Regions from separate parts of the Halanaerocella petrolearia genome, predicted to be linked through region 1. Evidence: riboswitches for the same ligand, from Rfam matches in the RefSeq annotation. Region 1 holds a riboswitch; each other region holds the start of a gene.
What was found. Region 1 has a riboswitch for thiamine pyrophosphate ahead of thiD (bifunctional hydroxymethylpyrimidine kinase/phosphomethylpyrimidine kinase). Riboswitches for the same ligand answer to the same signal wherever they lie in the genome.
Positions count from the first base shown of each region.

Region 2: linked by a shared signal. The riboswitch ahead of thiT (energy-coupled thiamine transporter ThiT) and the one ahead of thiD (bifunctional hydroxymethylpyrimidine kinase/phosphomethylpyrimidine kinase) in region 1 are both predicted to bind thiamine pyrophosphate.
Region 3: linked by a shared signal. The riboswitch ahead of thiS (sulfur carrier protein ThiS) and the one ahead of thiD (bifunctional hydroxymethylpyrimidine kinase/phosphomethylpyrimidine kinase) in region 1 are both predicted to bind thiamine pyrophosphate.

Region 1 is NZ_BAAHXW010000001.1:634,790-638,969, reverse strand. It holds gene rd (rubredoxin) at 110-271, shown strand; gene ACYQ39_RS03265 (desulfoferrodoxin) at 317-691, shown strand; gene rbr (rubrerythrin) at 738-1,313, shown strand; gene ACYQ39_RS03255 (FMN-dependent NADH-azoreductase) at 1,402-2,046, shown strand; TPP riboswitch at 2,120-2,228, shown strand; gene thiD (bifunctional hydroxymethylpyrimidine kinase/phosphomethylpyrimidine kinase) at 2,366-3,160, shown strand; gene thiM (hydroxyethylthiazole kinase) at 3,218-4,006, shown strand; gene thiC (phosphomethylpyrimidine synthase ThiC) at 4,073-4,180, shown strand, end outside.
Region 2 is NZ_BAAHXW010000001.1:186,237-190,416, reverse strand. It holds gene ACYQ39_RS01050 (Gfo/Idh/MocA family protein) at 1-548, opposite strand, end outside; gene ACYQ39_RS01045 (hypothetical protein) at 671-841, opposite strand; gene ACYQ39_RS01040 (4Fe-4S dicluster domain-containing protein) at 905-1,063, opposite strand; gene ACYQ39_RS01035 (thiamine diphosphokinase) at 1,253-1,891, opposite strand; gene thiT (energy-coupled thiamine transporter ThiT) at 1,891-2,457, opposite strand; TPP riboswitch at 2,512-2,622, opposite strand; gene ACYQ39_RS01025 (hypothetical protein) at 2,751-3,137, shown strand; gene lnt (apolipoprotein N-acyltransferase) at 3,162-4,180, opposite strand, start outside.
Region 3 is NZ_BAAHXW010000001.1:195,033-199,212, forward strand. It holds gene ACYQ39_RS01080 (hypothetical protein) at 1-94, opposite strand, end outside; gene uppS (polyprenyl diphosphate synthase) at 207-854, opposite strand; gene ACYQ39_RS01090 (patatin-like phospholipase family protein) at 929-1,825, opposite strand; TPP riboswitch at 1,924-2,024, shown strand; gene thiS (sulfur carrier protein ThiS) at 2,505-2,708, shown strand; gene ACYQ39_RS01100 (thiazole synthase) at 2,710-3,480, shown strand; gene thiH (2-iminoacetate synthase ThiH) at 3,482-4,180, shown strand, end outside.

The sequences.
Region 1 (4,180 bases):
AAGTGATTTGTTATAAATTAGATAGAAGTATATGCTATTATATAAAACAAGAGATAGACAAGAAATATGTAGTTGCTTGTTAATTAAAGAATAAAAGGAGGGGTAGAGTATGGACAAGTATGTTTGTACAGTTTGTGGTTATGTTTATGACCCAGAAGAAGGAGATCCAGATGCAGGGATAGAACCAGGTACTCCTTTTGAAGAGTTGCCTGAAGACTGGGTATGTCCGTTATGTGGTGTAGGAAAGGATATGTTTGAGCCAGAGGAGTAATATTTTATTCGACTAACTTATATTATTAATAAGGAGGCTAAGGTTATGGAGAAAAGAGGAATTTATAAGTGTCAAACATGTGGTAATGTAATAGAAGTTATTGAAGCTGATGCTCCTGATATTGTCTGTTGTGGTGAGGTGATGGATAAGTTAGAAGCTCAGACTGATGATGCTACTACTGAAAAACATGTACCTGTAGTTAATGAGTTGGCTGATGGAGTTGAAGTAGTAGTAGGAACTACTATACACCCTATGGAAGATAAACATTATATTACTTTTATTGAAGTATTAACAGAAGATAAAGTGCTTAGAGCTGAGTTAGATCCAAGTGATGAACCGAAAGCAGAATTTAAAGTTGATAAGTCAGAAATAGTTGAGGTTAGAGAGTTCTGTAATGTGCATGGCTTATGGAAGGCATAGAGTTAGTTAAGATTTAAAGATAAAAAATTAACAGGGAGGTTCAATTATGCCAGAGTTAAAAGGTACTAAGACAGAAGAAAATCTACTTAAAGCATTTGCTGGTGAGTCTCAGGCTAGAAATCGATATACTTACTTTGCTTCTCAGGCTAAGAAGGATGGCTATAGACAGATTGCTAATATCTTTTTAGAAACAGCTAGAAACGAGAAGGAGCATGCTGAACGTTTCTTTAAGTTTCTAGAGGGAGGAAATGTAGAGATTGAAGCTGCTTATCCAGCAGGAGTAATTGGTACTACTGAAGAGAATCTAGTGGCTGCCGCTGCTGGTGAGAATGAAGAACATACTGAGTTATATCCAGAGTTTGCTAGAGTAGCTGAAGAAGAAGGATTTCCTGAAATTGCAGAAGTCTTTAGAAGAGTAGCTATGGTAGAGGTAGAGCATGAGAAGAGATACTTAGCTTTATTAGAGAATGTTAGAGAAGAGAAGGTATTTAAGAAGGATGATGAAGTAAGATGGAAATGTGGAAACTGTGGCTATGTCCATGAAGGGCCAGAAGCTCCAGAAGAATGTCCGGCTTGTGCTCACCCACAGGATTACTTTGAGTTAAAAGAGGAAAATTACTAATAGTTAAGATCTGTAGGGAGAAACTATTAATAGTTTCTCCCTATTTATAATTTAGCTAGAGAATATAATAAAGACAGGAGAGGTTAAGATGGGAAAAGTATTATATATTACTGCTAATCCTAAGCCAGTCTCTGATTCTTATAGTTTGACAGTTGGTAAAGAATTTTTAGACTCTTATAAAAGGGAAAATCCTGGTGATGAGATAGTAGAGCTTGATCTATACCAACGTGAGATTCCTTTAATTGATAGAGATATCTTTAGTGCTTGGTCTTCTCTAGAAGAAGGAGGGTTTAGTGATTTAACTGAAATAGAGCAACAAAAATTAACTAAAATGAATGATTTATTAGAAGAGTTTATAGCAGTAGATAAATATATTTTTGTTACTCCACTCTGGAACTTTAGTCTACCTCCTATGATGAGAGCCTATATTGATAATATCTGTGTAGCTGGTAAGACTTTTGAGTATACCGATGATGGGCCAAAAGGTCTAATGACAGATAAGCAAGCGGTTCACATTCATTCTCGTGGTGGAATATATTCTGAAGATATAATTAAGGATTTTGATTTTGCCAATAGATACTTACAGAGGATATTCTCTTTTTTAGATATTGAGTTGGTTGATTCACTTATTATAGAAGGAACTAATCAATTAGATGAAGAAGAAGCTACAGAGATGAAAAATAAAGCTATAGAGAAGGCTAAAGGTCTTGCTCAAAAGTTGGCCCGAAGATAATTGAGAAAGAATTAGTAGAAATCTATTGCAAAAATAAGATTGATTTATTATACTTATAATAACAATTACATATTTGTACCACTAGGGGCGTTCTATATTATAGGACTGAGAAAGAGTTAAGACTCTAGTCTCTTGAACCTGATCTAGATAATACTAGCGTAGGGAAGTGGGCTTTTGGTAGGGTATACTTTATCTAGGTATATCTTGGTTTATTATGTTTGATTACTATTGAAATCAAAGGCACAGTTCCTTATGGGGCTGTGTTTTTTTATTTTTTGCGGTTTAATTATTGAAACTTGAAATTTTATGAGGTGATAAAATGAAACAAGTATTAACAATTGCTGGTTCTGATTCTGGTGGTGGTGCTGGAATTCAAGCTGATTTAAAGACTATGACTGCTTTTGGTGTCTATGGAGCCTCAGTAGTTACTGCTGTAACTGCTCAGAATACATTAGGAGTACAAGGGTTTGAGGCATTAAGTGGTGATTTTGTAGGACAACAACTTGATTCTGTATTTAGTGATTTAGATTTTTCTGCTGTTAAAACAGGAATGTTGGCTAATAGTGAGATTATAAATGTTATTACTAAGAAGATAAAAGAATATCAAATCAATAATCTAGTTGTTGATCCTGTAATGGTAGCTACTAGTGGAGACTTATTATTAGCTGAGGAGGCAATTGATTCTCTCAAAGAAGATTTAATTCCCTTAGCCAAATTAATTACTCCTAATTTAAATGAAGCTAAAGTGTTAACAGGAAGAGGATTAGATGAAGAGGTTAGTTTGAAAGAGTTAGCTAGTGAATTATATAAGTTAGGCGCCCAGTATGTTTTGGTTAAAGGAGGACATCAAGAGCAAGATAAGGCTAGAGATTTACTATATGATGGAGAGGAATTTAGAGAGTTTACTACTGCAAGAATTGATACAACAGATACTCATGGTACTGGTTGTACTTTATCTTCTGCCTTAGCCAGTAATTTGGCCCTAGGATATTCTTTAGAAGAATCAATTAAAAGGAGTAAAGCATATATAACTAAAGCTATTAGAAGGGGATGTAAAGTGGGAGCAGGTAATAATCCAGTTAACCATTTAGTGTCAGTAACAAGTGATGAGTAATCAGTAGTTAAGGATTTGCTTGTCACTTGTCACAATACTGTATATGGAGGGGATAGAATGAATGATATCTTGGCTGAAATTAAAGCAGAGAAGCCTTTAGTTCACCACATTACAAATAATGTGACTGTTAATGACTGTGCTAACATTACTCTTTATTGGGGTGGATTACCTATAATGGCTTATGCTCAACAAGAAGTTGAGCAGATGGTAACAGCAGCATCAGCTTTAGTTATAAATATTGGGACTTTAAACCATAAGCAAATAGATGCTATGTTACAAGCTGGAAAGAAGGCAAATCAGTTAAAGATACCAGTTATTTTAGATCCAGTAGGAGTAGGTGCTACTGATTTAAGAACTGAGGCTGCTTTGGAAATATTAAATAAAGTAGATATAGCAGTAATTAAAGGAAATGAAGGAGAGATTACTGTCCTAGCTGGAGGTCAAGCTAAACTAAAAGGTGTAGAATCAGTTGGGACTTGTGAAGATATTACTGATAGTGCCCAGAAGTTGGCCCGAGTCCAGGATACAGTAGTTGTAGTATCAGGAGCAGATGATATTGTAACTGATGGACAAGAAGTTTATAAAATAACAAATGGTCACCCATTAATGGGCCAAGTAGTAGGAACAGGATGTATGCTTGGTAGTACATTAGGAGTATTTTGTGGAGTAAATAATAATTATTTAAATGCTTCTTTGCAAGCTGTAGCAGCTTATGGTATTGCAGGCGAGAAAGCAAGTCAAGAAACTAGTAGACCTGCTAGTTATAAGGTATCATTTTTAGATAATATTAGTGAGATTAGTGACCAATATTTAAAAGCTAAGCAAGAGGTAATAGAGATAAACTAAGTGTAAGTTTTATTAACATCTAATTATTAATTTTTAACTATTAACTAAAATATGGGAGGAATAAAAATGACTCAAGTTACTAAAGCAAGAGCAGGAGAAATTACTCCAGAAATGAAACAAGTAGCAATTAAAGAGGGAGTAGATGTAGATTTAATAAGAGAAGGGGTAGCTGAA
Region 2 (4,180 bases), 450 kb from region 1:
CCAGGAAAAGCAGGATGTTGGCGCCATTCTTTAGCAGCAAATGTGTCTCCTAATGCCTCTTGGGGGAAATTAACAATAAAGTTACTAATAAAGTAGATGATTTCTCCAACCTTTTCTTCTGCTACTAGATTTTTGAGAATGTTGTTTTCTTCATTATATCTAAAATTCTCAGCAATTAACACTTTAATATCATATTCTTTTGGAAATTTAGTATATTCTTTAGCCTCTTCTAAGTTTGTAGCTAGTGGTTTCTCACAAATAATATCTAATCCTAATTCAGCTACATCTTTAGAGACAGCAAAGTTTTGCGAGATGGGAACCATAATATCTACTGCATCTAATTCTTCTTCTTTAATCATAGTCTTATAATCTTCATAAGCTTTATCTTTATTAATTCCTATTAGTTCAGTTGCTGCCTCAGCTACTTCTAATTCTACATCACAACAAGCTACAATTTCATATTTATCCTGTAGTTGTTGATAAGCAGGCCAGTGTAATCTCTGCCAAGCAAGTCCTGTACCAATAATTCCTATCTTTATCTTCTTCATATTATCAGCTCCTATAATATAATAATTAATAGCTCTATTATTAATATTGGCTAAATAGTAGTTTAATATAGGAGTTGATAATAAAAAGTTGGCCCGTTGGGGCCAAAGTTCAAACTTAAAGTTTATTCTTCATAGACAACATCATCAATTTTAATTGCTCTAAACTCACTATCTCCTTCAATACATTCCATACAATTGTCACATTCTTTATTACTATTTAAATCACAGATTAGGCATTCACCACAATCATTACAATTATCACCAGGATTCAAAATACATTCTTCTCTATCCAACTAGATCTACCCCCTAATATTTTGTAGTGATTAGTGTAACACAAAACTTGTGAAAAATAAAGCTTAGTTACATTCTATTGCTCCAGTAGGACAGACTGATTTACAGTGTCCATCTCCTAAGCACTCTAGAGCATTGATTATCTGTGCCTTAATGCCAGTGCTTGTATTAACTAATTCTATAATCTGACATCCACATGCTTTTACACAACAACCACATCCTATACATTCTTCCCAATTTACCTTTTTAATATAAGTTAATTTATAGTTAGTTCCACTCTTTTTTTTGGCCCAGCAGTCTTTCTTATCTATAAATACCCCTCCTTTTAATTTAATCTTATAGTTTTATATTTATTTAATAACTAATTAACATATTATAAACTAAAAAGCTTTCTGCTCTAAACAGAAAGCTTTTTAGTAATTAATAATCATTAATAATTTTCCATTTTTTAGATTAATCTCTGCTTCTTCATCTTCAATAATATTACTGATACTTAATGTTGAACCTCGAGTTAAAGTGGCATCTGTTAAAGGATATTTAACCCCTTTCAATTCAACACCTTCCACTTGAGAAGTTATAGGTAGAAAAGATATTGTATTACCTGCTTTGTCTTTAATGATTCTATTATCAGTAATCAATTCAATGGTATCTTGCTCTGTTACAAACTTAATCTGTACTCCAGAAGTAGTTAATTGCTCTAATAAGTATATATTAGCTAAACTATGATCTAATCTCTTTCCTAAAGCGGCAAAAACAATAATCTCTTCAAAGCCCATTTCAATTAAATTTTCTAATAACAATTGAGTATCCGTCTTATCTTTTTGAACAGGGAATTTTTTGATCTTTACTCCTTGCTCTCTATACTGATTTAGTACTGTAGAAGATACAGAATCAAAGTCACCTACTATCAAGTCAGGAGTAATTCCTAGTTCAAAAGCATATTCTGCTCCTCCATCAGCACAAGCAATCGTATCTTTAGCAGTTATATAGTCTTGATAAAACTCTTCTCTGCCTATTAATTCCCCATTTATAAAGACAATTGCCCTAGACATTAACTATTGACTCCTTCTAACTCCATTACTGGATTATTTGCTATTGCTTTAATTAGGATTAACATAACTATTACTGTAATAATTGTTTCTGGAATTAAATAACTACTATTATAAATTAATGAGTAAGTCCAGATACTTTGGCCCTCAGGAGCATACTGTCCAAAAAAGACAGCTCCAGAAATAAAATGCATTATAAATCTTAGAAAAGAACCAAATAAAGTACCGGAACTTACCAATAATGAATTTTTTCTTAAGCTGTTTGATTGATTTAAAGCACCTATTAATCCAGCTAAACCTAATAATCCATAGGCTAATGGATAATCAAGAATCAACTGGCTCCAGTGTACAACATAACCAGCTAACATAGCTTGTAAAATTCCATAACCTGTTCCTAATAAAAGCCCCTCTTTCCAACCCCAGCGTAAAGCAATAAAGATAACTGGAATCATTTCCAAAGAAATAGAACCACCTTGAGGCATTTCATAAATTTTTAAATAATTTAAAATAACTGCCAAAGCCAAACTAACTCCCATTTCTGATATCTTTCTTATTTTTGTACTATTCAATATTATCCCTCCTTAAAAGTAAAAAAACAACTCCATGTAGGAGTTGTGCCTGTAATTAATAAACACTAACTTTCCTACGCTGGTATAATCCAGATCAGGTACAAAAGGGTCAGAGTTTAATAACTCTCTCTCAGTTTTTTAATAAAAACTCCCCTAGTTTCTCTAATATTAAATTATATCGATATCTAATTATAGCAGATCAGTTATTAATTTGCAACTATAACAGATAAAAATTGATTTTAAAATAACAATTATGTTACAATAATAGTAACTTAACACTAAGGAGTGATAAAATGAATTCTGAATTAATTATTTCTTCTTCTTTTATGGTAGCAATTATTATAGAGGCTATTATTTTACTTAAAAATTTTTTTACTACTACAGAAAAAGAATTTCTATCTAAGTCTCTATTCAGGTTTTTATCTAATAGTTTCATTTATGTTGCTGCCTTATTAATTTTCATTTCATCTTTTAGTCAACAGAGTGGTTTAGAAATTATTAATTTTAAAAACTTAAATCAATTTACTTTAGGACAAGCTGCTATTTGGAGCATACTAATTGCTGATGTTGTTACTTTAATTGTCTTAGGGATTGGAATTATAACTAACGTATTTAAGAAAAAAGATAAACAACCAGAAGAAACTATTATAGACCAGAAAAAAGCTAGAGAATTAGCTTAGATATAAAAAGGAGTAGCAATATTGCTACTCCTTTTTATATCTAGTATAAGTTATTAATAATAATAATAATAGCATCACTCCAAGAATAATCTTTCCAAACAAATAGCCTATCTGTTGATATATAGTCTTTTCTTGTGAAGTTAATTCTAGCTTAGCCTCTAAACTGGTTGTTTCAAATAATTTAGTTCTATTTATTATTTGACCTTGTTTATTAATAATTCCACTAATTCCTGTATTACCTACTTTAACTACTGGCACTTGATACTCTACAGCTCGAAATATAGCTGCCTGTAAGATCTGTAAAGAAGCTTTACTTCTTTCAAACCAAGCTTCATTAGAAATATTAATAATTAAATCATTATCTTGATATAATTTATGAACAAAAAAAGGATTCAAAATCTCAGAACAAATAGGAGCAATCCAACTTATATTATTCAACTTAAAACTCTGTAACTCTGTACCAGGAGTAATATGATTTAAGTTACTTTCAATAAAATCAGGTATCAAATTAGGAAAAGGAACATATTCTCCCCAAGGAACTAATCTATTCTTACTATATGTTTGGCGGATATTATTATTCTTATCTATTAGTAATGCACTATTTAGATAATTCTCTTTTTCTGTAATGAAACCACCAGTTAATAATGAATTCCCATCTGAAAAATCAAAAGGAAACTTTTTATCCTGATCATAAGATCTTAATATAGCCGTTTCTGGCCAGATTAATAAATCCATATCGGTAGTTTGGTTTAATACTTCTTGTGATAGTTTAGTCAATCGCTTAGCAATTTCATCCTGTTGATTAGGATCTAATTTTATTTGTTGGGGAATATTAGGTTGAATCAAACCTACTTTTAACTCTTTAACTGTAGGTTCCTTTTTAGCTAATTCTAATCTACCATAACTAAAGACTACTCCAAAGACTAAAATAGCAACTAAAATATAAATTAACTTATATTTAAAAGAATTCTTTTTCAATCCTAAATAAAGTAAAGTATTTACTAATACAATCAAAAAACTGATTAAATAAAAGCCTCCATATT
Region 3 (4,180 bases), 440 kb from region 1:
CTATTTCTGCTAATACAGCTAACCGTCGTATTTTTCTTACTGTAGCTTTATGTTCTTTAGAAAATCCTAATAATTTTTTTAGTTTTTTTAACATAAGAATAACACCTTCCTTTCTTTTATAACTTATGACTAAGATATGTAATATATGAACTGCTAAATTTTGAAAAGAAAGGTGTTTGAAATAAAAAACGGTTGATTTATTAATATCAACCGCCTAAAGTAATATCTTGCTGATCATACCAATTAAGGGCTTGGTAAAAGTGGTCTTCTTTAAAGTTAGGCCAGTAACTATCTACTACGTAAATATCAGAGTAGACTGATTGGGCTGGTAAAAAACCACTTAATCTTCTTCGTTCTCCCCAACGAATAATCAAATCAATACGAGAGATATCATGGGATTTTAATGAAGATATAATCCCCTTTTTGGAACGACTTTGGTTCTCGTTAAGGTTACTTAAGTCCCAGTGCCAACCATAATTGACTAATAGATTGACTTTTAGACCTCCTTGCCCAAAGGTCTTACGTTCTTTTGTATAAGGAAGTAATTCATCTGGAAACATAGGCGTATCTGTATTACCTACTACTAGTATTTCTGCATCTTCTTTAGTCAGCATTTTAACAGCTTCAATACAGGCTTTAGTAAAAGCTTTCGTTTGGACAGATGGACGTTTAGTATTATCCATAGTAAAACCATAGAAGGTTAATTCTTTAACGCCTTTTTGTTGACATAGCTTAAATATTTCTAAACCAGGGCCAAGTCCATAAGTATAGCCGTCTTCTTTATTTAAGCCTTGGTTTTCAGCCCACCTTCTATTACCATCTGGTATAACTCCTATATGTTCTGGTATTCTCATTTCTTTACCTCCTTTACTATCGTTATTATATCATTAATTACATCTCTTATACTTAATTATTTATGATTTCTAGGTTAAAACCAATATTTTTTAAGCCATTTAATAACTGAGCTAAGGTCCAAGCTTTCTGCTAAAGATGTCAAATAAGGTATCTGCTTATAATCATCTAAAGAAATTGACCTAGATAGTTCTAAATTTAATCTAAAATAATTTGAACCTAATAATTGAGATAAGATTTGATTATCTACTCTTATTCCTCCTTCCATAATAGAATTAAGTAGAGGTAGACTAGGAGGGGGAGTGGGATTAATGGCCCATTGTGAAATTCCCCATTGCTCTGTATCTTGCTTAATTTGATAAGGAATAACTCCTGTTCCAATAGATAAAAGATAGATATCATCAAGCTGTTGATTTGTTTTTTCTTTAACAGTTGCTAAAGCAGCTAAGCTAGGATTATTAGCTATAATAGCTCCATCAATATGGTTTTTGTAAGAAGGAAAATAGGTAGGAGCAGCAGAACTAGCTAAAGCTACTTGGATTACAGATTTATTTCTAGTTTTAGAATTAGGAAAATTGTTAAAAAAGACTGGTTGCCAAGTTTTATCACCTATCAAATCAAAACTAGGAACTAAAACTTGATAATTAAGATCTTTAAGTTGTAAGCAATAAGGAAATAGTTTAGAAAGTAGATTAGTTAAATGTTCATTATCATATCTAGGGCGGGTTAAATTTAAATAAGATGGATTAAAAATATATTTACTATTCTTTAAAGAATATAATTTAGCTAATTTATCTGGTAATTTGTTATAAGCTAATCCTAAAGCAATAAATGAACCAGAAGAGGTACCAGCCAAGAGATTAGTTTTGCTAATCAACTGGGGAAATTTAGTCTGGAGTCGTTTTAAGAGAGTAATGGTTAAAGCACTCCTAACTCCTCCACCATCTAAAGCAATAACTCTATATTTACTGATAAAAAGACCTCCTTTTTTAGAATTACACTTATTTTATGTTTAAAGAAACTAAATATTGAAATAAACAATAGAATAATATATAATATAATTAAAATAGAATATAAAGCTAGGGGTGCCTTTTGGGCTGAGAGAAACGAATGTTTCAACCCTATAACCTGACCTAGATAATACTAGCGTAGGGAAGCAACCTGATACATTCAATTATCAGTTATCTACATATAAGTATGCTTAAGAGCTTCCTTACGTTAGTAGGGGAGCTCTTTTTATTTTATAAAGTGGAGTATTATCGAGATATTGTTTCACTTTTTAATAAAAAGTTAACTTAAAAAATTGAATTCAAAGACGGTTTCGGAACGGCCTATCGGCCTTCTTCCGAGTACCTTTTGTCAAAATACACCCCAAGAGTACTTCTTCATTTCATTCAGAGCGCAATTAGTAGTCTTTATCATTAATTCAATAATTTTAATCAGCTATATAGTTTAACAATAAATGAATTGAAGTAACTGACTATTTTTCATTTACATCTGATAAAACTACTAAAAAGGTACAAAAAATTTTTAGTAAAGATACATCTTAGATTTTTACTGGTTTTGACCTTAACTGCACACTGTAAATTGTAAACTGCAGAAATATCTCGATAAAGCAATACTTTTAAACTTAAAAGAAAGGGGATAAAAAGATGAAGATAATCTTAAATGGAGAAGAAGAAAAACTTGAAGAAGAGATGGCACTAACTAACTTCTTAACTACTAAGAATTTAGAACTAGAAAGACTAGTGATAGAGTATAATCAAGAAGTTATACAACAAGAAAAATGGGCCAACATCACTTTACAAAATGGTGATCAATTAGAAGTATTAAGATTTGTAGGAGGAGGATGCTAATATGTCTGATAAGTTAATGATAGGTGATAAAAAGTTAAATAATAGGTTATTTACTGGTACCGGTAAGTTTTCTGACCAAGACATAATCCCAGATACAATCAAAGCTGCTGGATCACAAGTAATTACTATGGCTTTAAGAAGAGTTAACTTTGATGCACCAGAGGAAAATGTAATTAACTATATCCCAGATAATTGTACTTTATTACCTAATACATCTGGAGCAAGAACTGCCGAGGAGGCAGTTAGAATTGCTAAGCTTGCTAGAGCTGCCGGCTGTGGGAATTGGGTTAAAATAGAAGTAATATCTGATAATAAATATTTACTTCCAGATAATCAAGAAACAATTAAAGCTACAGAAATATTGGCTGAGGAAGATTTTGTAGTACTGCCTTATGTGAGCCCCGATCTTATGGTAGCTAAAAAGTTAGAGAAAGCTGGGGCAGCGGCAGTAATGCCACTAGGAGCTCCTATTGGTTCTAACCGAGGACTAAAAACTAAAGAACTAGTTAGAATTATGATTGATGAGATTGATTTACCAATTGTTATTGATGCAGGAATTGGAAAACCATCTCAAGCTGCAGAGGCTATGGAGATGGGAGCTGATGCTGTACTTGTTAATACCGCTATAGCTACTGCTAATGATCCAGTAGCTATGGGAAGAGCCTTTAAACAAGCTGTTCAAGCAGGAAGACAAGCTTATTTAGCTGGAACAGGAAGAATTAAAGCTGAAGCCTCAGCTTCCTCACCACTAACAGGATTTTTAGGTGAATAAAATGAGCTATTATAATAGATATAAAGAAGTTAAAAATATTGATTTTTCTAGTTTTTTTAAGCAGGTAGAAGATAGAGATGTAGAAGAGGTTTTGAATAAAGAGAAGTTAGGAAAGAGAGATTTCTTAACTCTGTTATCTCCAGCAGCCAGTGATTATTTAGAAGAGATGGCCCAGTTGGCCCATCAATTGACAGTACAACACTTTGGTAAGACTATGACTTTATATGCTCCAATTTATATAGCTGATTATTGCGTCAACCAGTGTGCTTACTGTAGTTTTAGTATTTCTAATGATTTTAAACGTAATAAATTAAACTTAGATCAAGTGGCTAAAGAAGCACAAGTGCTTGCTAATAAAGGAATTAAAAATTTATTAATCTTGACTGGGGAATCAAGAAAACATGCTCCAATCTCCTATCTTAAAGAAGTTATTACAGTACTTAAAGATTATTTCCCTTCTTTAGCATTAGAAATCTATCCGTTAGAGATTGAAGAGTATGAAGAATTAATTGCTACTGGAATAGATGCCTTAACTATCTACCAAGAGGTTTATGACGAAGAGATATATGATCAAGTACATATTACAGGGCCAAAGAAGAACTATAAGTTCAGATTAAATGCTCCAGAAAGAGGTTGTCAAGCTGGAATGAGAAAAGTAAATATTGGTGCTTTATTAGGACTTAATGATTGGCGTAAAGAG